DNA from 4 places in the Shinella sp. BE166 genome. Region 3 is predicted to be linked to each of the others. Evidence: riboswitches for the same ligand, from Rfam matches in the RefSeq annotation. Region 3 holds a riboswitch; each other region holds the start of a gene.
What was found. Region 3 has a riboswitch for cobalamin ahead of J2Y63_RS10130 (ABC transporter substrate-binding protein). Riboswitches for the same ligand answer to the same signal wherever they lie in the genome.

Region 1: another riboswitch for cobalamin. It lies ahead of J2Y63_RS16755 (CbtB domain-containing protein); the one in region 3 lies ahead of J2Y63_RS10130 (ABC transporter substrate-binding protein).
Region 2: another riboswitch for cobalamin. It lies ahead of bluB (5,6-dimethylbenzimidazole synthase); the one in region 3 lies ahead of J2Y63_RS10130 (ABC transporter substrate-binding protein).
Region 4: another riboswitch for cobalamin. It lies ahead of J2Y63_RS19365 (aromatic ring-hydroxylating oxygenase subunit alpha); the one in region 3 lies ahead of J2Y63_RS10130 (ABC transporter substrate-binding protein).

The regions. Positions count from the first base shown of each region.
Region 1 is NZ_JBPEHL010000006.1:76,988-82,537, forward strand. It holds gene J2Y63_RS16750 (peptidoglycan-binding domain-containing protein) at 1-1,967, shown strand, start outside; cobalamin riboswitch at 2,039-2,407, shown strand; gene J2Y63_RS16755 (CbtB domain-containing protein) at 2,455-2,631, shown strand; gene J2Y63_RS16760 (CbtA family protein) at 2,644-3,432, shown strand; gene cobU (bifunctional adenosylcobinamide kinase/adenosylcobinamide-phosphate guanylyltransferase) at 3,434-3,958, shown strand; gene cobW (cobalamin biosynthesis protein CobW) at 3,962-5,011, shown strand; gene cobN (cobaltochelatase subunit CobN) at 5,276-5,550, shown strand, end outside.
Region 2 is NZ_JBPEHL010000006.1:216,530-222,079, reverse strand. It holds gene J2Y63_RS17450 (DUF2865 domain-containing protein) at 142-1,245, shown strand; gene bluB (5,6-dimethylbenzimidazole synthase) at 1,238-1,930, opposite strand; cobalamin riboswitch at 1,976-2,197, opposite strand; gene J2Y63_RS17440 (diguanylate cyclase domain-containing protein) at 2,259-3,770, opposite strand; gene J2Y63_RS17435 (TolB family protein) at 3,901-4,728, opposite strand; gene J2Y63_RS17430 (hypothetical protein) at 4,743-5,069, opposite strand; gene J2Y63_RS17425 (NAD+ synthase) at 5,072-5,550, opposite strand, start outside.
Region 3 is NZ_JBPEHL010000003.1:590,278-595,827, forward strand. It holds gene J2Y63_RS10115 (ABC transporter ATP-binding protein) at 1-407, opposite strand, end outside; gene J2Y63_RS10120 (polyamine ABC transporter substrate-binding protein) at 569-1,639, shown strand; gene J2Y63_RS10125 (MurR/RpiR family transcriptional regulator) at 1,695-2,549, shown strand; cobalamin riboswitch at 2,576-2,806, shown strand; gene J2Y63_RS10130 (ABC transporter substrate-binding protein) at 2,961-4,001, shown strand; gene J2Y63_RS10135 (FecCD family ABC transporter permease) at 4,019-5,026, shown strand; gene J2Y63_RS10140 (ABC transporter ATP-binding protein) at 5,023-5,550, shown strand, end outside.
Region 4 is NZ_JBPEHL010000007.1:243,282-248,831, reverse strand. It holds gene J2Y63_RS19380 (L-threonylcarbamoyladenylate synthase) at 1-407, opposite strand, end outside; gene J2Y63_RS19375 (diguanylate cyclase domain-containing protein) at 564-1,619, shown strand; gene J2Y63_RS19370 (DUF6656 family protein) at 1,616-2,221, opposite strand; cobalamin riboswitch at 2,522-2,751, shown strand; gene J2Y63_RS19365 (aromatic ring-hydroxylating oxygenase subunit alpha) at 2,860-4,104, shown strand; gene J2Y63_RS19360 (2Fe-2S iron-sulfur cluster-binding protein) at 4,106-5,203, shown strand; gene J2Y63_RS19355 (glycoside hydrolase family 25 protein) at 5,207-5,550, opposite strand, start outside.

The DNA.
Region 1 (5,550 bases), on a different contig from region 3:
CTGGACCTCTCGCACGATCCGTTCTGGTGAGGATCGGCCTTGCAAGCCTCGTTGGGCTGACGCTCGCAGGCCAGCCGGCAATCGCCTTCGCCCAGGCCACCACCGGCAAGGAAGCCGGAAGCGCCGGAAAACGCTGGGAAGAGGAATTTTCGCTCTGGCAGAAGGTTTCCGCCGGCAGCGACCTTACGCAGTACGAAACCTATCTGAAGCAATATCCGAACGGCACTTTCGCCTCGATGGCGCGCCTGCGCATCGCCGAATTGCAGGCCGCCGCCAAGGTGAAGCAGACGACGGGCACCTCCACCGAGCAGGCCGAGGCGGACGCCAAGGCCAAGGCGGAACAGGCGGCCGCTGCCGAAAAGGCCAAGGCGGAAGAGCAGGCGGCTGCGGAAAAGGCCAAGGCTGAGGAAGAAGCCCGGAAAACCGCCGAAGCCGAAAAGGCGAAGGCCGATGCGGAAGCGGCGCGCCTGAAGGCGGAGGCCGAGACGAAGAAGGCTGAAGAAGAGGCACAAAAAGCCGCCGAGGCCGATAAAGCCAAGGCGGAGGCCGAAACGGCACGCCTGAAGGCGGAAGCTGAGGCCAAGAAGGCTGAAGAGGAAGCGCAGAAGGCTGCCGAAGCCGAAAAGGCTAAGGCGGCTGCGGAAGAAGCCCGCCTGAAGGCGGAAGCCGAGGCGAAGAAGGCGGAAGAAGAAACCGCCGCCCGTGCACTGGCCGCGGAAAAGGCCGCCGCCGAGGAGAAGGCAAAGGCGGAAGCCGCGGCCGCGGAAAAAGCCCGCACCGAAGAGGCCGCCCGCCTGAAGGCGGAAGCGGAACAGAAGGAAGCGGCTGCGCGCAAGCTGGCCGATGAACAGGCCGCCGAGGCCGAGCGCCTGAAGGCAGAGGCCCAGGCGGCTGCGGACAAGGCGAAGGCCGAAGAGACGGCGCGCCTGAAGGCGGAAGCCGAACGCCAGAAGGCCGAAGAGGCTGCGGCCGCGCAGAAGGCGCGGGCCGAAGAGGAAGCCACCGCCCGCCGCGAGGCCGAAGCCAAGCGCATCGAGACCGAGAAGGCCGCGGCCGAAGAAAAGGCCCGCATCCAGGAAGAGGCCGCCGCCGCGCGCAAGCTTGCGGAAGAAAAGGCCGCGGAAGTGGAGAAGCTGAAGGCCGAAGCGGCACGCGCTGCGGCGGATGCCGAGGCCAAGGCTGCGGAAGCCGCCCGCCTTGCCGAAGAGGCTGAAAAACGCGCCGAAGAGGCTGCTGAAGCCGCAAAGCAGGCGGACACCGACAATGCCGAAGCCGAGGGGGCCGACACCGGCGAAGCCGCGACCGCCACCCGCGAAACCGAGACAAAGGACGCCGAGCGCAAGGACCGCGGCCTCGCCATCGAGCGCGCCGACGACGCGAAGAAGCGCGAGGAAGAGACCTTCGAGAAGGCCGTGCTCGGCGGCACGCAGGAATCGTTCCAGGCCTATCTCGACGAATATCCGAATGGTCGTTTCGTTGGGGATGCCCGCGAACGGCTCGCAGCTCTTGCCGATACCAAGCGCGAGGAGGCCGTGACGCCGAAACAGGAAACCGAGACGGCCATTATCGACACCGAGCGCCAGGCCATCGAGGAGCGGCCGATCGTCGATCCCCGCGAGGCCTATATGGACCGGTCGATTCGCGTGCAGGCCCAGCGTTTCCTGAGCGCGCTCGGCTACAATACCTACGGCGTCGACGGCGTCTTCGGCCCGCGCACCCGCTCGGCGATCGCCGCCTGGCAGGGTTCTTCCGGCTATCGCGCCGATGGCTACCTGTCGCGTCCGCAATACCGCGCGCTGCGGCAGGCCGCGCAATATGCCGAGGCTCGCCAGAACCGCCAACGCCGCTACCAGCAGGACTATGACGTGCTCGAAGGCCCGGTCGACGGGTACTATGAAGAGCGCGAATACCGCGGCGACAGCTACTACAACGATGGCGGCGGTCTGGTGATCATTCCGGGCTATTGAGCGGGCGACGGCGGTTTCAGCACAGGCGATGCCGCTGCCGATCGATTGACTTGCGCGATGCGGAAGCATAATCATCCGGATTATTGGATGGTTCCCGGGTCCGGAAACGGATCGGGGAGTAAATGGGAATGTGACGCGGCGGACCCAAATAGGGCGCTGCAATCACGGCCGACCCCGCGACTGTAGAGTGGCGAGGGACGTTCATCTGGAGGGCAGGATCTGCGTGCGGGAGGAAGCAATGGTGCTTCAGGCCGTGCCGGGGAAACCAGCCGGAAAAGCCACTGGGTGGCATCGCGATAAGCCGGGGCCGGACGCCTCTCTGTCTACGAATCGTCCACCCTTTTGCGATGCTTTTGCCCGGGAAGGTGAGAATGTTCCGCAGGCGTTGAAAAACGCCGGACGCCGCGAGCCAGGAGACCTGCCAGCCGATGAGGGCATTTCGCCCGACCTGGGGAGGGGCTTCCCCAACGCCTGCACGGAGGTTGTCATGGCTGTTTCTTCAACGTCTTCTGTTACCCTTTCCGCAAACGACCGCCTTGTTGCCGGCGTTTTCGCGCTTCTGATCGGCGCTTTCTTGGTGTTCGGCGCGGGCCTCGCGAATTCGGCCGTGCTGCACGACACGGCGCACGACACCCGTCACTCCTACGGCTTTCCCTGCCACTAAGGAGTTTTTGACATGATCGTTCGTTATCTCCTGGCCGCCCTGGTGGCCGGGCTGTTCTCCGGCGTGCTCATGACAGCCGCCCAGGAGGCGCGAGTCGTGCCGCTCATTCTCCATGCGGAGGAATTCGAGGGCGGCGGCGAAACCGCGCCGGCCACCGAAGGCACCACGCCCTCCACCGATGGCGCCACCCAGACGCAGGAGCATTCGTCGCTCGGCGACGTCCTTCTGGATGTGGCTTCGTCCTTCTCGCCGATCTCCGTCGCCTACGCCCATGAGGGCGAAGAGCACGAAGAGGGCGGCATCATGTTCGGCATGAGCCGGTTCTCCGGCACGCTGCTGGCAAACCTCGTGACCGGCTCGGGCTTTGCCCTGCTGCTCGCCGGCTTCAGCCTCGTTTCCGGCCATCCGATCACGGTGGCGAACGGTGCGCTGTGGGGTGCAGCCGGCTGGCTTGCCGTGCACATGCTGCCGGCCATCGGCCTGCCGCCGGAACTTCCGGGCTTCCCGGCCGCCGATCTCGGCGACCGCCAGGTCTGGTGGGTTGCGACCATCGTGCTTTCGGCGGCGGGGCTTTACCTGCTCTTCCTCAAGGACGGCATCGTCGCCAAGATCGCCGGCATCGTGCTGATTGCGGCGCCGCAGGTCTACGGCGCGCCGCAGCCGGGCGACATTTCCAGCAATGTTCCGGCCGTTCTCGGCGCGGAGTTCGCCGTCGCGGCGCTGGCCACGACGCTGTTCTTCTGGATCGTGCTCGGCCTCTCGCTGGGTTTTGCCAACGAGAAGATCGCCAAGGCCGCCTGATATGGCACAGACATCGCCCGGAGCCGTCCTGGTTCTGGGCGGTGCGCGTTCCGGAAAATCCGCTTTTGCCGAAAGGCTGGTCGCCGAGACCGGCCTTTCGCGTCATTACATCGCCACCGGCCGCGCATGGGACGATGAGATGCGCCAGCGCATCGCCAAACACCGCGAGGATCGCGGCGACGGCTGGCAAACCCATGAGGAGCCGCTTGCGCTCGCCGCCCGTATCAGGGGTTTGGCACGAGCGGACCGGGCGATACTCGTCGATTGCCTGACGCTCTGGGTCACCAACCTGATGCTGGAGGAACGCGACATGGCCGCGGAATTTGCCGGCCTCGCGGAAGCGATCGACGGCGCGCCGGGCCGGCTGGTCTTCGTTTCCAACGAGGTCGGCCTCGGCATCGTGCCGGAAAACCGCATGGCGCGCGAATTCCGCGACCATGCCGGGCGGCTCCACCAGCAAGTGGCCGCCCTCGTGCCAGAAGTCTATTTCGTCGCGGCCGGATTGCCGCTGAAAATGAAGGGTTGAGTCATGCTGCAACAGAAAATCCCCGCCACCGTCATCACCGGCTTCCTCGGCGCGGGCAAGACGACGCTGATCCGCAACCTGCTGCAGAACGCCGGCGGAAAACGCATCGCGCTCATCATCAACGAGTTCGGCGATCTCGGCGTGGACGGCGACGTGCTGAAGGGTTGCGGTGCGGAAGCCTGCACCGAGGACGATATCATCGAACTCACCAACGGCTGTATCTGCTGCACCGTCGCGGACGATTTCATCCCCACCATGTCGAAGCTGCTGGAGCGCGAAAACCGCCCGGACCACATCGTCATCGAGACCTCCGGCCTCGCTTTGCCGCAGCCGCTCGTCGCCGCCTTCAACTGGCCGGAAATCAAGACGCAGGTGACGGTCGACGGTGTCATCACCGTGGTGGACAGCGCCGCCGTCGCCGCCGGGCGCTTTGCCGACGATCATGACAAGGTGGATGCTTTGCGCGTCGAGGACGACAACCTCGACCACGAAAGCCCGCTCGAAGAACTGTTCGAGGATCAGCTCACGGCCGCCGACCTCATCATTCTCAACAAGACGGACCTGATCGACGCCGCCGGCCTCCAGATCGTGCGCGACGAAGTCGCCTCCCGCACGGTTCGCAAGCCCACGATGATCGAGGCGAAGAACGGTGAAGTCGCCGCCGCCGTGCTGCTCGGCCTCGGCATCGGCACGGAAGACGACATCGCCAACCGCAAGTCGCACCATGAACTGGAGCATGAGAACGGCGAGGAGCACGACCACGACGAGTTCGACAGTTTTGTCGTGGAACTCGGTGCCATTGCCGACCCGGCCGTCTTCATCGAGCGCCTCAAGGGCGTGATCGCCGAACACGACGTGCTGCGCCTCAAGGGTTTTGCCGATGTGCCCGGCAAGCCGCTGCGCCTGCTTGTCCAGGCCGTCGGCAGCCGCATCGACAGCTATTTCGAACGCGCCTGGACGCCGGGCGAAAACCGCGGCACCCGCTTCGTCGTCATCGGCCTGCACGACATGGACGAAGCGGCCGTGCGCGCGGCCATCGCCGCGGCGGTGTGATTTCGGCATGAGGATGCAGCAGTCCCTCTCTTCGGCGCTTCGGGCGCGGTTTGCCGCGGCGGTGAATCCTCGGGTCAAGCCCGAGGATGACGGTGGGGAGGGGAGGCTGTCGGCCAATCGTGGGGTTCGTCTTCCAAGGGATGGTTCCCTGTGCTTGCGGAAGAGACGTCTCCATTCGGGCACGTCGTCTCGACACCCTCCGTCATCCTCGGGCTTGACCCGAGGACCCAACGCCACTGCACGCCGGCAATCGGGGGGCGCCGCATGCACCTCCTGCTAGCCCAGAAGGGAACCATCGCCGACGGCAAAGAGGCGATCGACCTCGGCCAGACGCCGGGCGACATCCTCTTCCTCTCCGCCGCCGATACCGAACTCGCTGCCATCGCCGCCGCCCATCGCGGGCGGAATACGCAAGCGCGGCTGCGCCTTGCCAGCCTCGCGACGCTCTCGCATCCGATGTCGGTCGATACCTATATCGATCGCACCGCGCGCCACGCCAAGCTCATCGTTATCCGTGCCCTCGGCGGTGCCAGCTATTT
Region 2 (5,550 bases), on a different contig from region 3:
AAGATGAATACGCAACTCATATTTTCCCGCGCGCATTAATCACAAATGCGGGAGCACGTTGCGCTTCCCTTCATGCAGCCTATGATAGGATATGCTTATGCGGCCGGATCGCGGCCCCGACAGTTTCACAGGATCGTCAATTTGAAAGGTTTGAGCCGCCTTCTGTTTGCCGTTGCGACCGGCTTACCGCTTCTGTTTTCAGGCGGCACGGCGGCAGCGGCGGTGTGCGAGCAGATCCAGGCGGAGCTTGCGAACCTGCCCAAGGTGGTGGTCGATACGGCGAGCGCGCGCAAATATGCCGGTGCCATCGCCCGCCAGAACATCCAGCTTCGCAAGGCCAAGAGCGACCAGCGCCGGCTCGGCTGCTCGGGCGGCAGCATCATCGTCGTCGGCGGCGCCAATGCGGCGGCCTGCGACACGCTCTCGACGGTCATCGGCAAGATGGAGCGCAACCTCGACATCCTTGACAAGAAGCGCCGCGAATTTGCCGGCGGCACCTCGTCGCAGGGCAAGCGCACCCGCCTGACCGCGCTGCTCGCAAGCAACGGCTGCAATGACGAAGCGAAGGTGGTGCCGATTGCGGCGACCGAAACGCTGCGCACGCTCGATGAAAAACGCACGCTCCCGCTCGGCACCACGCCGGAGGGCAGCGAGCGCCTGCAACTGCGCTCGCTCGGCGGCGGCTCCGGCCATGGCAACCTGCGCACCGTCTGCGTGCGCACCTGCGACGGCGGCTTCTTCCCGATCTCGTCGGGCGCAACCCCGCTCGATTTCCGCCGCGACCAGCAGGTTTGCGCGATGATGTGCCCCGAGACGCAGACCGAACTGTTCTACCAGTCGATGACGAACGGCCAGGAGACGGACCAGATGACCTCAACGGTCACCGGCCGGCCCTATTACGAAATGCCGAACGCCTTCTCCTATCGCACGCGCGACCTCTCCAAGCCCGGCGCCTGCGGCTGCAACCTCTCGGCCTATTACCAAGAGATGATCAAGCGCGAGAAGGCGCTGAAGGGCAACGAGACAGCGAACACCGGCAGGGATAGCGACGAGCAAGGCGGCTCGATCACCACCATCCACACGCTGCCGAAGAAGGACGAGACGCCGGCCAAGCTGCCGGTGAAGGTCGAGGAACGCGACTACGACCCGGCGAAGAGCAAGGTGCGCACGGTCGGTCCGGTTTTCCTGCCGGCCAACGAATCCGCCATCGACCTCGGCCGCCCGGCCGATGCCGGCGTCAACTGACGCCCGCGTCCGGCCAGCGCTCCTCAAACACCAGGTCCTCCAGCGGCAGGCGCTGCCGCCATCCCTTCACCGCAAGCTCCGGCTCGGCATAGAGGCGGTCGACCAGGCCGACGCAGAGCCAGGCGACGATCTCGACATGGTCTGGAATGCCGAGGATGTTTCGGATGTCGCTGTCGTGGAAGATGCTGACCCAGCCGACGCCCACCCCTTCCGCCCGCGCCGCAAGCCAGAGGTTCTGCACCGCACAGACCGTGGAATAGACATCCATGCGCGGATTGTGCGTGCGCCCCAGAACGACGGTCCCGCCGCGCGTCGGGTCGCAGGTGACGCAGATCGACAGCGGCGCCTTCAGGATGCCTTCGAGTTTCAACGCACGATACTGCGTCTGGCGGTCGCCGTCGAACATCGCCGCCGCTTCCGCATTCGCCTTCAGGAAGGCGGCATGCACCGCGCGCCGGGTCGCCTCGCTGCGCACCAGCAGAAAATTCCACGGCTGCATGAAGCCGACCGAGGGCGCGCTGTGGGCGGCGTGCAGCAGGCGGCCCACGAGATCGTTCGGCAAGGGATCGGGCAGAAACTGGTCGCGCACGTCGCGGCGCGTTTCGATGGCATGGTAGACGGCGGCCTTGTCCTCGCTGGAAAAGGCGCCCGCCCCGACCAGACGGTCGCACGGTTCGGCTCGCATCGTCATCTCCCCAACAATGCGCACAACCTTCCGCCGTCCGCGCGGTTCGGTCAATCTTGCCAGGCCGGTCTTCTGACTTCGGGTCACGCGCCCCGCACCTGCCTTCCCGGTTGAACAACCAGTGGCAAAAGCCTGAATCGATTCAAGCTTTTACGGTGCGAACCATCCCCGTCACAGCGCTGGGCACGTTCCGGACTTGAGGCTCTCGCCCGCACCGGATTCCCGATTCTCCTGCGAAACGCAGGCACCTGACGGAAACGATATGCGCATGGCTTGGCGGCGCGATCAAGCCTGCCCGCGCCGCGCACCGGCCTGTCAGCGCCCTATATCAGGCCGCGCGCGCCTCGCCGGCCTCGATAATCATCTCCTGGCCGACATGATCCGCATGGACGGCGCGGTTTCGGCCGGCGTTCTTGGCGGCGTAGAGCGCAGCATCCGCCATCACCATCACGTCATGCACGGAGCCGCCGTGCTGCGGGAACTGCGCGATCCCGGCGCTGCCGCCGATGACCAGCAACTGGCCGTCATAGGCGATCGGCACCTGCGTATCGCGCACGAGGCTGCCGGCAAGCTCCAGCAGAGCCTCGTGGCTTCGCTCGCCGGTGAGGAGCACGGAGAATTCGTCGCCGCCGAGGCGGGCGACACAGCCCTGCTTGCCGATACGATCGGAAAACCGCCGGGCGACGGCCTGGAGCACGGCGTCACCGGCCGCATGGCCATGCCGGTCGTTGACCGCCTTGAACTTGTCGAGGTCGAGCGCGAGAATGGCGAAGGGCTTGGTCTCGCCCCTGCGGATGGCGCGGCGCACCTCCTCGTCGAAGCCGCTGCGGTTCTTCAGCCCCGTCAGCGTGTCATGCCGCGCGAGGAAGGCGTTTTTCGCCTCGCTGCGCTGGAGCGCCTTGATGAGGGCAGAGAAGCGCAGCGTGACGAAGAGCATGACGCCGGCGAAGACCAGCACGAACATCGCGATCTGCGGCAGCGCCGAGCGCCAGACGAAGGAGCCCGGCATATTCGGCCGCCAGGAGGCGACCATGGGATTGTAGGCATCGGCGCCGACCGGCGTCATTACCAGCCCCGGCTCCTGCGTCACGATGGGGGTAAAGCCGAGATCGTGCACGCCGAGTCGTCGCTCGGTGTTCGCCAGCATCTTTTTCGAGACCGGCTTGACGGTGATGAGCAGTGTCGGCTCCAGCCGGTGGGCCGGGATATAGAGCGACTTCGGAACGACGGCCTGCACGACGACGATGCTCATGACGCGGTCGATGAGGCGCATGCCGGTGACATGGATTTCCGGCAGCGCCGGGGTCAGGAGGTCGGGATCCTCCTTCGCGCGCGCCACCTGCCAGCCGCCGCGGTCCGGCGAGAGCGCCTCACGATACTTGCGCTCGGCCTTGTGGGTGAGATCGCTCACCCAATGCAGCTTTTCGCGCGCCTTGCTCTCGGAAACCTTTTCCCCGCGATAAACGCCGAGCACCTTTTCGCCGTCCGGCGAAGCGAAGATCATCCAGGAGAAACCGAAGTCGGACCACATCCAGTCACGCAGCTGGTCCCGCACGAAGGCGTCGCCCGGCATGCCATCGGCCAGTTCGTTGAAGCTCTTGTCCCAGAAGGAAAGCTGGCTCTGGTACTGCACGACCTGGTCGATCTGGTGGCCGAACTCGTTGCGCACCAGCGTGCGCTCGGTCTCGGCAACGAAACTGTCGGCCCGCTCGATCGCGTAATCGAGCACGAGGTAATTGGCGGCGCCGAACAGCAGCACGATCATCACGGCCGCCGTCCGGATCACCAAACCAACACCGCGTCGCCGTGTCGCGCGGCTTTCTTCCGCTTTGCTCGTCATCTCTGCCCCTGCCTGTCCCCCGCCCGGTTTTCCGGACATTGTTGAACAAAGGCTACAGGCAAGACGGCAAAAATCGCTTAAGCGGGCTGGTGAGCAAAAACTTAACTTGCGCTCACCGGATATCGGGAGATCAGGCGGCCGGCGCGTAGCGCACGAAGGCGAATTTTTCGCCGTCCGGCGCCCAGTTCGGCACGTTCATCGTGCCCTGCCCGCCGAAAAGCTCGAAAAGGACGCGCGCATTGCCGCCATCCATGTCCATCAGGCGCAGGCGCACGCTAAGATCGCGCGGATGGTCGAAGACATCGCCATCATAGGAAAGCACCAGCAAGTGCCGGCCATCGGGCGAAGGATGCGGGAACCAGTCGCCATAGGGGCTGTCGGTGATGCGCGTCGGCTCGCTGCCATTTGGCCGCACCCGCCAGATCTGCATGCGGCCGGTGCGGCTGGAATTGAAATAGATCCAGTCGCCATCCGCCGAATAATCCGGCCCGTCATTGCGCCCCTCGCCAAATGTCAGCCGACGCTCCTCGCCGCCGGCGACCGGGATCGTGTAGATATCGAAGAGATCGTCGCGGATGCCGCAATAGGCGAACGTCGCCCCATCCGGCGACCAGCCATGCCAATAGGACGGCAGGTTCGGAGTCACCAGCCGCGGCGTCCCGCCTTCCGCCGGCAGCACATAGATCGCCGACTTGCCGAATTCCACCTTGTCGCTGATCGCCAGCAACGTGCCATCGGGCGAAAGCCCATGATCGTTGTTGCAAAGCGTTGCAAACCCGGTGTCGATCTGCACCGGTTCGCCGCCGTCGACTGAAAGGCGATACAGCGACCCGTCACCGTTGATGACCAGGAAACGCCCATCCCGCGAAAAATTCGGCGCCTCGACAAGCCGCTCCGTCTGCCAGACAATCCGCGTTTCGCCGGTGACAATGTTGTGGATTTCGACGGAACTGCGCATGATTTCTCCTGCCGTTATCGCTGCTCATCCACCGCCGGCAACAGCTTCCGGCAGATCGATTGCATCAGCACGACATTGCTCTGGTCGCGCCAAGTCGAAACGAAACCCCAGACCAACAACAAAAGGATGCAGGTAAAGGCCACGCCGACGATGACAAGGCTGCCGGTCGCAAGGCCGTAGATGCCGAACACTGCCGGTGTTGCGAAATAGGCGACCTGCGCCGAAACCTGCCGGCCGGCCGACATGTCGCTCAGCGACCACAACCGGATGAGCCTGATTTCCTCCGTCGTGAAATCCGGGCGGTTTTCATCACCGCCCGGCTCGCTGGAGCGCGCCTCCATGTTCAGCCCCGATCCCGGAACCGGTTGGTGATCGGGTAGCGGCGGTCGCGGCCGAAGTTCTTCTTGGTGATCTTCACGCCCGGCGCCGACTGGCGGCGCTTGTATTCGGCGATGTAGAGCAGGTGCTCGATGCGATGCACCGTCGCCACGTCATGGCCGTGCGAGACGATCTCCTCGGTGCTCATCTCCTTTTCGACGAGGCATTCGAGGATGTCGTCGAGCACCGGATAGGGCGGCAGCGAATCCTGGTCGGTCTGGTTGGGGCGCAGCTCGGCCGACGGCGCCTTGTCGATGATGTTCTTCGGGATCACCTCGCCCGTCGGGCCGAGCGCACCCGGCGGCGTATGTTCGTTGCGCCAGCGCGACAGCGCGTAGACCTGCATCTTGTAAAGGTCCTTGATGGGATTGAAGCCACCGTTCATGTCACCGTAGAGCGTGGCGTAACCGACCGACATTTCCGACTTGTTGCCGGTGGTGACGA
Region 3 (5,550 bases):
CGGCCTTCCATGCCTTCGAGCCCCACCAAGCGCAGCGCATCGGCGACGCGTTTTGCCCGCTCCACCTTCGCGATGCCTGCGACTTCCAGCGCATAGCCCGTGTTCTCGCCCACCGTCATATGCGGAAACAGCGCATAGTTCTGGAACACCGTATTGACCGGGCGGCGATAGGGCGGGCGGTCCGTCATATCCTCGCCGTCGATCAGGATGCGGCCGGCATCGAGCTCGACGAAACCGCTGATCGCCTGGAGCAGCGTGGTCTTGCCGCAGCCCGACGGGCCGAGCAGCGTCAGGAATTCGTTGCGGCTGACATCGAGGTCGATCGCATCGAGCGCCGTCACGGTCTGGCCTTCGGGCGTGGCAAAGGCCTTCGCCGCCTTCTCCAGGCGGACTATGGAATCTCGCATCGTCGTTCCCCATTATGTTATAAAAATAACGCTTGTGCGATTTAGATATCTGGATACCATTTGCTCATCCAAGTCAACGGCCGAAAGAAGCCGGGACAGGAACAGGCGGCGCAAAGGAAAGCGCCGGGCCACGACGGGCCAACCACCAGAGGAGACTATCGATGATCAAAATTTCCAATGCCGGCGCATCCGGCCTTCGCGCATGGACGCGCCAGACCGCTCTCTCGCTTGCCGCCCTCGTGGCCATGGCGGGCGTTGCAAGTGCCGCCGAACTCAACATCTACAACTGGGGCGAATACATCAATCCGGAGGTTCTGAAGAAGTTCGAGGAGGAGACCCAGATCAAGGTCAACCTCTCGACCTATTCCTCCAACGAGGAAATGCTGGCAAAAATCCAGGGTGGTGCGACGGGTTACGACATCGTCTTCCCGTCCGTGCACATGCACGACATCATGGCCAAGCTGGACCTGCTCGAAAAGACCGACATCAACACCTATGAGGGGTTCAAGAACATCGACCCCGCCTTCCTGCGCGCGAAAAGCGACCCGAAGGGCGAATATTGCCTGCCCTATGCCTGGGGTTCGGTCGGCATCTTCTATAACCGCACGATCCTCGGCAAGGACGTCACCGGTTGGAAGGACCTGATCGAGACCGTCAAGGCCAAGGGCCTGAAATTCACCTTGCTCGACGACATGCGCGAGGTGCTCGCCGTCGGCCTCATGCTGAACGGCCACAAGATCAACTCAACCGATCCGGCCCAATTGCAGCAGGCGGCGGAAACGATCATCGCCATGAAGCCCTATGTCGCGGCCTTCACCTATGACACGCGGCCGATGGTGCAATCCGGCGATGTTGCGGCCGGCCATTTCTTCGTCGGCGCCATGGTCGATGTCTTCGCCGACGAGAAGGATCTCGGCTACGTGATCCCGGAAGAAGGCGGGACCATGTACCAGGAGGACGTCTGCGTGCTGAAGAGCGCGCCGAACAAGGAGAACGCCGTCAAATTCCTCCAGTTCTACACGCGGCCGGAGATCGCGGCGCTCAATGTCTCGCAGCAGACCAATGGCACGGCCAACGTGCCGGCGCGGGAATTGACCCCGGAAAAGATCAAGAATAGCAAGGAGATCAATCCGCCGGCCGAGACCATGGCGCGTCTCCAGATCTTCGAGGATCTTGGCCCGGCGCTCCGCCAGCTCGACCGTGTCTGGACGCGGGTGAAGACGGCGCAGTAATGGCGTGACTATCCCGCCCGTCTTCGGACGGGCGGTCTTTTTGGGGAAGGGCGACGTGTCGAAACGCATTCTGAAGCTCGTTCAGTCCGACGACCTCCGGCGGTCCAAATCCGACAAGCTGATCGCCAACTATATCGAGCGCAACATCGCCGATCTGCCCTTCGAGACGGCGCGCTCCATCGCCCAGCGGCTGGAACTTTCCCCGATGACCGTCGGGCGGTATCTCCGCCGCATGGGTTTTGACGGCCTCGACGAGCTTAAGGGCGAATTGCGCCGCGGCAGCTCCAACCCCGCCTGGCAGGTCAAGGGCCAGGTCGACCGGCTGGAGCAGGACCGCAAGGAAGGAAAACTTCTCGCGGGCCTCATCCAGCAGCAGATCGACAATCTCGGCCAGATCTACGAAATCACCAATGCGCCGGAATGGCAGCAGACGATCGATGCGCTGGTCGGCGCAACGGAGATCTATGTCGCCGCCTACCAGAACGTGCGCGGCATCGCGCAGTATTTCGCGAGCCAGCTTTCCTATACGCGGCCTCGCGTGCAATTCGTCGACGGGCTGAACGGCACCTATTCCGAACTGCTGGACGGCTCCGTCGAGGGGCGCCTGCTCTTCCTGCACGACGTGCGCCGTTTTGCCGCCAAGGCGCGGCCTCTGGCACTGGAAGCACGGCGCGCCGGCGTCAAGGTCGTGCTGCTCACGGACGAGTTTTGCCCCTGGGGGCCGGAGGTCTCGGACATCTGCCTCATCGTGCCGGGTTCGCACGGACCTCTTTGGGATGGCGCGGCCACCATGACCGCCGTCATGGACCTTATGCTCTCCAACATCATCGTCGTGATGGGCGAGGCTGTGAGCGAGCGCGTCGACACGCTGACCCGCCTTCAGGACGTCTTCGGGGATTTCGAGAGCTGAGCGCCTTGACGCTGCCGACTGCCGGGGACTAAGGATGGGATGACGGTTCCCTGAAGGATGACTCCCAGGGGATTAATAGGGAACACGGTACGGACGACCCAACAGGGACCCATTCCGTGGCTGCCCCCGCAACTGTAGGCGGATTGCCGCCTGTCCTCGGACGCGTTTCGCGTCATGCCACTGCGGTTTTCCGCGGGAAGGCAGACAGGCAGCAGATATCCGTGAGCCAGGAGACCTGCCGTCATAGCAACAATCCAAGTCACGGGCGGGGATGCCCGGAACGGAGACGCCATGACGAATCTGCCTGCCGTACCCGGCAGACCTTCCCTCGTTTTCTCCCGCCCGCGATCGATCCGCCCCCTTCGGCGCGTCGGCTGAGGCCGCACGCTTTCATTCACCCGGGAGAAATACATGACCCTGTTTTCTGCGGCCGTGCGGTCCGCATCGCTGCTCTCGCTCGTCGCCGGCTCTACGGCGCTTCTGCTTTCAGCCTATGCCGCCTCGGCTGCCGAGACGCAGTATCCGCTGACGCTGCAGAATTGCGGCCGTCCGGTCACCTTCCAGAAGGCACCGACGCAGACCGTTTCTGTCGGCCAGAGCTCGACCGAAATTCTCTACATGCTGGGTCTTGCCGACCGCGTGGTCGGCACCGCGCTCTGGGTCGGCCCCGTTCTGAAGGGCTATGAAGAGGTCAACGCCAAGATCGACCGTCTTGCGGACAATGACCCGAGCTTCGAGAGCGTGCTCGGCAAGAAGCCGGATATCGTCACGGTCCAGTTCCAATGGCAGATCGGCCCGGAAGGCGTGGTCGCCAAGCCCGAACAGTTCGAGGAGCTCGGCATTCCGGTTTACACATCCCCTTCCGACTGCGTCGGCAAGGAGAACAGCGCAGCAAGCGACGGCGTGCGCCATCAGGTCTTCACGATGGACCTCGTCTATCAGGAAGTGCGCGAACTGGCGCAAATCTACAACGTGCAGGACAAGGGCGAAGAGGTTGTTGCCGAACTGAAGGCGCGCGAGGCGGCCGCCCGCGCCAAGGTCGCGGCTGCGGATGGCAAGTTGTCGGCCGTGTTCTGGTTCTCCAGCGCGGCTGATTCCGATCCGTATGTCGCCGGCAAGAACGGTGCGCCCGGCTACATCATGTCGGCCTTGGGCATCGACAACATCATCAAGACCGATGACGAGTGGCCGATGGTCGGCTGGGAAACGATCGCCAAATCGGGACCGACGATCATCGTGGCCGGCTCGATGGAGCGCCGCCGCTATCCGCTCGACAGCCTCGAGGCAAAGCTCGACTTCCTGAAGACGGACCCGGTGGCAAGCCTGATGCCGGCCGTCAAGAACAACCATGTCTTCGATATGGACGCGCAGGCGATGAACCCCACGATCCGTACGATCGAGGGCATCGAACAGCTTGCCGACGCCATTGAAAAGGCTGGTCTGGCGAAGTGATAGCGGAACGCCCCCTCTTGTTCCGCACGGGCGCCGCATTCGCGGCGCTCGTCCTACTGGTCGTCGCGCTCGGCGTCGGGGCAGCCGTCGGCGAGACGGCGATACCGCTCGATATCGTTGCGAAGACGGTCGCGAACCGCCTCTGGCAGACGGGGCACGCGATCGAGCCGATCGACGAGGGCATCATCTGGAATTACCGGCTGAGCCGGGCGGTGGTTGCCGCCTGCTGCGGCTCGGCGCTGGCACTCTGCGGCGTCATCCTGCAATCGCTGCTGCGCAATGCGCTGGCCGATCCCTATATCCTCGGCATTTCGGCGGGGGCGTCCACCGGCGCGGTCTCCGTCGCTATTCTTGGCATTGGCGCCGGCGCCTTGACGCTGCCGGCCGGCGCATTTCTTGGCGCACTCCTCGCCTTCGGCCTTGTCAGCGCGCTTGCCGTGCGGGCAGGGCGGGGCACCGGCGCGATCATCCTTGCCGGCATCGCCGGCTCGCAGCTCTTCAATGCGCTCACCTCCTTCATCGTCACCAAGGCCGCGAGCGCCGAACAGGCGCGCGGCATCATGTTCTGGCTGCTCGGCAATCTCTCCGGCGTGCGCTGGCCGGATGTCTGGCTCGCGCTGCCGGTGGCGATCCTCGGCCTTCTTGTCTGCCTGTGGCATGCCCGCGCGCTCGACGCCTTCACCTTCGGCACGGAATCGGCCGCCTCGCTCGGCATTCCGGTGCGTCGCGTCTATATCGTGCTGATCGCCATCTCCGCCCTGATGACGGCGACCATGGTCTCCATCGTCGGCTCGATTGGCTTCGTCGGCCTCGTCATTCCGCATGCCGCGCGCATGGTCGTCGGCGTGCGCCACGGCCTGCTGCTGCCGGCTTCCGCGCTCATCGGCGCCATCTTCATGATCGCGGCGGACGTGCTGTCACGCATCATCATTCCCGGCCAGGTCCTGCCCATCGGCGTCATCACGGCGCTGTTCGGCGCACCGGCCTTCGCCCTCATCCTCAGCCAGCGGAGATCGGCGCTATGACGCTCTCGGCAAATGGTCTCTTCTGGTCGGCCGGTGGCACGACCATCCTGTCGGATGTGTCGCTCGTCGTGCGCCCCGGCGAGTTCCTCGGTATCATCGGCCCGAACGGTTCCGGCAAGACCAGCCTGATGGCGCTGATCGCCGGCATCCGCAAGCCGCAGCGCGGCGACGTCCTGCTCGGCGGCAAGCCCTTGCAGGCGCATGGCCGGCGCGAGATCGCCCAGCGCATCGCCTTCGTCGAGCAGCAGGCGGAGACGACGGAGCGCATCACCGCCCGCCAGGCAGTCGAGCTCGGCCGCACGCCGCATCTCGGCGCGCTGACGCCGTGGTCGAAGGCCGACGACGCGATCGTCGATCGTGCGCTTGAGGAGGTCGACATGGCGCATTTCGCCGGGCGGCTCTGGCACACGCTCTCCGGTGGCGAGCGGCAGCGGCTGCACGTTGCCCGCGCGCTCGCGCAGCAATCGCCGATCCTGCTGCTCGACGAGCCGACCAACCATCTCGACATCGGCCACCAGATCGGC
Region 4 (5,550 bases), on a different contig from region 3:
CGGCCGAAGGCGGCGAGCAGCCGGCTCGAAAAACCCGTCGGTACGCGGATGCCGACGGTGTCCAGCCCGGCGCGGGCGAGTGGATGGATTGCGCTGTCCGGCCGGATCGGCAGCACCAGCGTCAGCGGGCCGGGCCAGAAGGCCTCGGCGATCTGCCGCGAGAGGGGATCGAAGATGGCATGCCGTTCCGCCATGGCTAGATCGGCCATGTGGCAGATCAGCGGATTGAAACGCGGCCGGCCCTTCATTTCATAGATGCGGGTGATGGCCAGCGGATTGGTGGCGTCGGCGGCGAGGCCATAGACCGTCTCGGTGGGAATGGCGACCGGCACGCCGCGGCTGAGCACCTCGCACGCCCGGGCAAGCCCTGCCTCCGGTTCCGTCCGCGTATCCACGATATCTGCCATCTCACCCTTCCGTCGCTCCCGGCCTCCTTTACCGTTCTTTGCCGCGAAATGCCAAGGGCCGGCGGTTTGCCTAAAATGCAAGCGACCCGATTAGAGCCACCGAAAGCGGGCGCTGTTACGAAGGGGTGAAAAGTCCCGCACACAGGTCCCGCATTGATGGCTCACAAGAAATCCTCGACGACCGATATCGCGCTCCGCGTTGCAACGGCCATGAAGCAGATGGGCATCGACGGCCTGCCGCGCAATTACGAGCTGGTCTACGAGGCCTATGCCGGTGCCAACCCGGATCTGGTGCGCGATTTCATCGCGCTCGGCAAATACAAGACGCAGGCCGCCCTCGACGAACTCGGGCGCAAGTACCTGCCGCACCAGCATGAGGCGAGCGTGCTGCAACGCTCCGCCGGTGCGATCAGCAGCGAGATGGGCAATTTCATGGAGCTGCTCAGCCAGGAGCGCTCGTCGCTGTCCGACTACGGCCGCCTGATCGGCGAGGCCTCGCAGGTCATCCGCAGTGCGGCGGGCGAGGGCGCGCTCGGCTCGTCGCTCGAAGCTTTGCAGCGGGCGACCGAGCTGCGTGTCACCCACACGGCGGAAATGGCGGAAAAGGTCGCCGCGCAGTCGGCCGTCATGGACGGCATCCAGAAGGAGATGGCGGAGTTCGAGGTGATGAAATTCGTCGATCCGCCGACCAAGCTCGGCAACCGCCGCGCCTTCAACAAGGCGCTCGCCCGCATCTATTCCAATCCGGACCTGCCGATGCTGTGCGGCGTCGCCGTCGCGGAGGTCGATGCCGACCGTCGCTTCTCACCCGCGCAGATAGAAGCCCTGTCCGAGCATCTCGTGAGCTTTTACGGCGGGCTGATCCGCCAGGTCTTCCCGGCCGGCGAGCTTGCCGTGCGCATCGATGGCCTGCGTTTCGGCTTTCTGTTCCACACCGCCGACGAAAGCGAAGCGACGCGGCTGATCGACCTGCTGCGTGCCGCCTTCCAGACGATGGCGCTGCGCGATCCGCGCACCGGCCGCAACCTCGGCCACCTGACCCTTTCGGCCGGTGTCTGCATGTCGGACCGCGCCGACAGCGCGCTCGACCTGTCGTCCGCCTGCGAGCGGGCGCTTGCGGAGGCTAAGGGCGCGGGCGGTGATCTCGTGATCGTCTACGGCCGCGGTGATGAAGTGCCGGCTGGCAAGGAATGGCTGCTCTATCGGGCCTAGATCGCGCGGATGATCTTGCGGAGCGCCTCGTCGCGCGCGCCGAGCATCAGCACGTTCTTCATGGCAAGGGCCGGGTCGTCCGTGCGAAAAATCACGCCGTTGCCGCGCACTTTGCGATCGATCCGCAGGCGGCCTTCCTCCTCGCCCGGCACGATGGCGACGGCGAAATACATGCGGCCCGGCTTCTGCGAAATGCCGGCGAAGAACTGCTCCTCGTCGCCGATGTCGGCAAAGAAGTTCGCCATGTAGAAGGCCCATTGCACGCTCTCGAATTCGGCAAAGCGCGAATTGGCGACGGTGATGTGGCAATAGCCGAGATGCGGCGTGTTGGCGAGCGTGCGGTGGAAGATCAGCTTTGGAAACTGGATCGAGCGGTGGAAGCTGTTGATGCGGTCGTGGGTGACCGTGCCCGCCCGTTCGAGCTTGCGGCCCGTGCGCTCGGCCACCTCCTGGTAGGTGAGGTAGCGCTTCTCGCTCGGCAGCCAGTCGAGGTTGCGATCGATGCGGCCGGTGCGCAGGAATTCCGTGTGCACGGCGGATTTGGGCGGGTTCGCGCGCTTGTAGGCGACGGCGTCGTAATATCGGAACTTCGTCTGCTGCACCTGGCGAGCACCCCATCCTAGCGCCTTGATCGCTGGGAAGTTTATGCAAACGACGTTAAACAATCCTTTCCGGTCCGCTCCCCATTCCTCGCAGGCAAGGGCACCGGGTCGCAATATGACAAGAGTATGATCGTGGGCAGCAAACTGCCGAGGGGATGGGCACCCTGCCGCAAAGCTAGGCATATCACCCTGACATATATGCAGAAATCTTGCCGCCCCGCTTTTTAACCACGCAAAAATCCTGTCGCCAAATCATGATGGCATGTCGTTTTTCGACATGTCGCGCGACGATTCTTGCGGTTAGATAAGCACACTCAAGGTGCCACGCTCCCGAAAGGAGCCTGGAGAATTGGGAAGCCGGTTAAAATCCGGCGCTGCCCCCGCAACGGTGTTGGAGCAAGACGCGGCATACGTCACTGGACGGGAGGTCTGGGAAGGCGCCGCGACGGTTCGAAGAGGAATGACCCGACAAGGTCATGCCACGCAGAACGCTCCTCAGCCCGGAAACCAGCCTGGAGAAACGATCGTGACTGGCTGCGGCGGGCGGCTGGGAAGCGTGCATTCGGTGCGGTTCGCTGCCCGGATGCCGTCTTCTTCCGTGCGCCTCAGCCCCAATTTAGATTATCCGAGGATCCGGCATGGACATTCGCAGCGACGTGCTCCGCAAGCTCAAGAACCGGCGCGATGGCTACAGCCTCGAGCAGGCCTTCTACATCGACCCCGACCATTACAAGCTCGACATGGAGACGATCTGGTATCGCGACTGGCTGTTCATCGGCCATGATTGCGAGATCCCCAAGGCCGGCAATTATTTCACCGTCCAGGTCGGCGATTATCCCGTCGTCATCACGCGCGACCGCAAGGGCACGGTGCGCGCGCTGCACAATTCCTGTCGCCACCGCGGCTCGCGCGTCTGCAACCAGCAGAAGGGAACGTCGGCAAAACTCGTCTGTCCCTATCACCAGTGGACCTACGAACTCGACGGCTCGCTGCTCTTCGCCCGCCACATGGCGGAGGATTTCGACAAGACGCAGCACAGCCTGAAGCCGATCCACTGCGAGACCGTCGGCGGCTACATCTTCATCTGCCTGGCCGACCAGGCGCCGGATTTCTCCGCCTTCCGCAACCTGGTCGAGCCCTATCTCGCCCGCCATCGTCTCGGCGAAACCAAGGTCGCCTTCGAAAGCACGATCATCGAGAAGGGCAACTGGAAGCTCGTCTGGGAAAACAACCGCGAGTGCTACCACTGCGCCGCCAATCATCCGGAACTCTGCCGCACCTATCCGGAAGCCCCTAGCGCCACCGGCGTGCAGGGCGCCAAGGACGATCCGGTGATCGCCGAGCACTGGGCGAAGTGCGAGGCGGTGGGCCTGCCGAGCGAGTTCAGGATGTCGCCGACGGGCCAGTTCCGCGCCGCGCGCATGCCGCTCATCCAGGACGCCGAGAGCTACACCATGTCCGGTGCGCGCGCCGTCCAGCGCCCGCTGTCGAGCGATGTGCTGGAAAGCCATATCGGCACGCTGCTGCTCTTCCACTATCCGACGACGTGGAACCATGTGCTGGCCGACCACGCCATCACCTTCCGCGTCATCCCGCTCGGCCCCGAGCTGACGCAGGTCACCACCAAGTGGCTCGTCAACAAGGATGCGGTGGAAGGCATCGACTATCGCCTCGACGAGCTCACCCATGTCTGGACCGAGACCAACGACCAGGATCGTCGGATCGTCGAGGAAAATGCCTTCGGCATCCGCTCGCCCGCCTACCAGCCCGGCCCCTATTCGCCGGAGGACGAGGGCGGCGTCATGCAGTTCGTCGAATGGTACGCCAACTTCATGATCGAACGGCTCGACGGCGCCAAAAAGCCGCTCTCGCGGGTGGCCTGACATGACGGTCGCGAGCCATTTCCACCATTTCGACGAACTCCATCCGTGGAACGATCGCCAGCACCTGCTGGAATGCATCGCCGTGACGGCGGAGACGACGGATGTGATGACCTTCACCTTCCGCTCGGATCGCGACAACTGGTTCCGCTATCTGCCGGGCCAGTTCGTCACGCTGGAACTGCCGGTGGCGCCGGACGATCCGGTGATGCGCACCTATACGCTGTCCTCGACGCCCTCGCGCCCCTTCGCCGTCTCCGTGACGGTGAAGGTGCAGAAGAACTCGATCGGCACGCGCTGGATGTTCGACAACCTGCGCCCCGGCGTGAAGCTCAAGGCCTTCGGCCCGCTCGGCGATTTTTCCTTCGTGCGCTATCCGGCGGAAAAGTACCTGTTCATTTCGGCCGGCTCCGGCGTGACGCCGATGATGTCGATGACGCGTTGGATGTCTGACTGCGCGCCGCAGTCGGATGTCGCCTTCGTCACCTGCGCGCGCAAGCCGGAGGACCTGCTGTTCAAGGCGGAGCTCGAATGTCTCGCCGCCCACATGCCGAACCTCGCGCTCGGCTTCGTGGTCGAGGGCCACAATCCGCGCGACGGCTGGCATGGCCTGCGCGGCCGCATCGATGCCGCCCGCCTCTCGCTGCTCGCTCCGGACTTCCGCGACCGAACCGTCTTCTGCTGCGGCCCGGAACCGTTCATGCGCGGCGTGCGGGACATGCTGAAGGTCTGCGGCTTCAACATGGAACGCTACCACGAGGAGAGCTTCCAGCCGGCCGCTGCCCCCGCGCCCGAAGAGCTCGCCATTCGCGGCGGTGCGGGCGAAGTGGACGCCGAGGCGATCTCGACCGTCACCTTCACCATGGCCGGCAAGGACGCCAAATGCCCGCCCGGCCAGACCATCCTGCAAACCGCCCGCGCAGCCGGCGTGCGCATCGGCGCGGCCTGCGAGGGCGGCCTCTGCGGCACCTGCCGGGTCATGAAAGTCTCCGGCGAGGTCGACATGCGCCACAACGGCGGCATCCTCGACGACGAAATCGAGGAAGGCTACATCCTCGCCTGCTGCTCGCGGCCGATCGGGGATGTGTCGATCGAGGCGTAAAACTCAAAAATCCTGGTAATTCAACGGCGTCACGTCGACCACTCGCTGCCCAAGTGTCGCAGCCGCGGCGCCCTTGGCGGCGAGGCCGGCGCGGACTTCGGCGGTTACCGTTACAGGGAACGACGTCGTCGTGCCGGAGGCGAGCGTGACGGCGCCGGTCGTCTGTGCCTCGGCGCCGATGGAGGCTGCGGCCTCGACGGTCGCCTTCAGCGCGCCGCCGGTGGGGATGGAGGCGGTGAGCATCTGGTCCACGGGCTCGAAGGGTTTTTCCGGCACCAGGCCGCCGAAGGCCCAGGCTTTGCCGAGTGCGGCCTTGCTCATCGGCGCGACGTTGACGTCGATGTCGT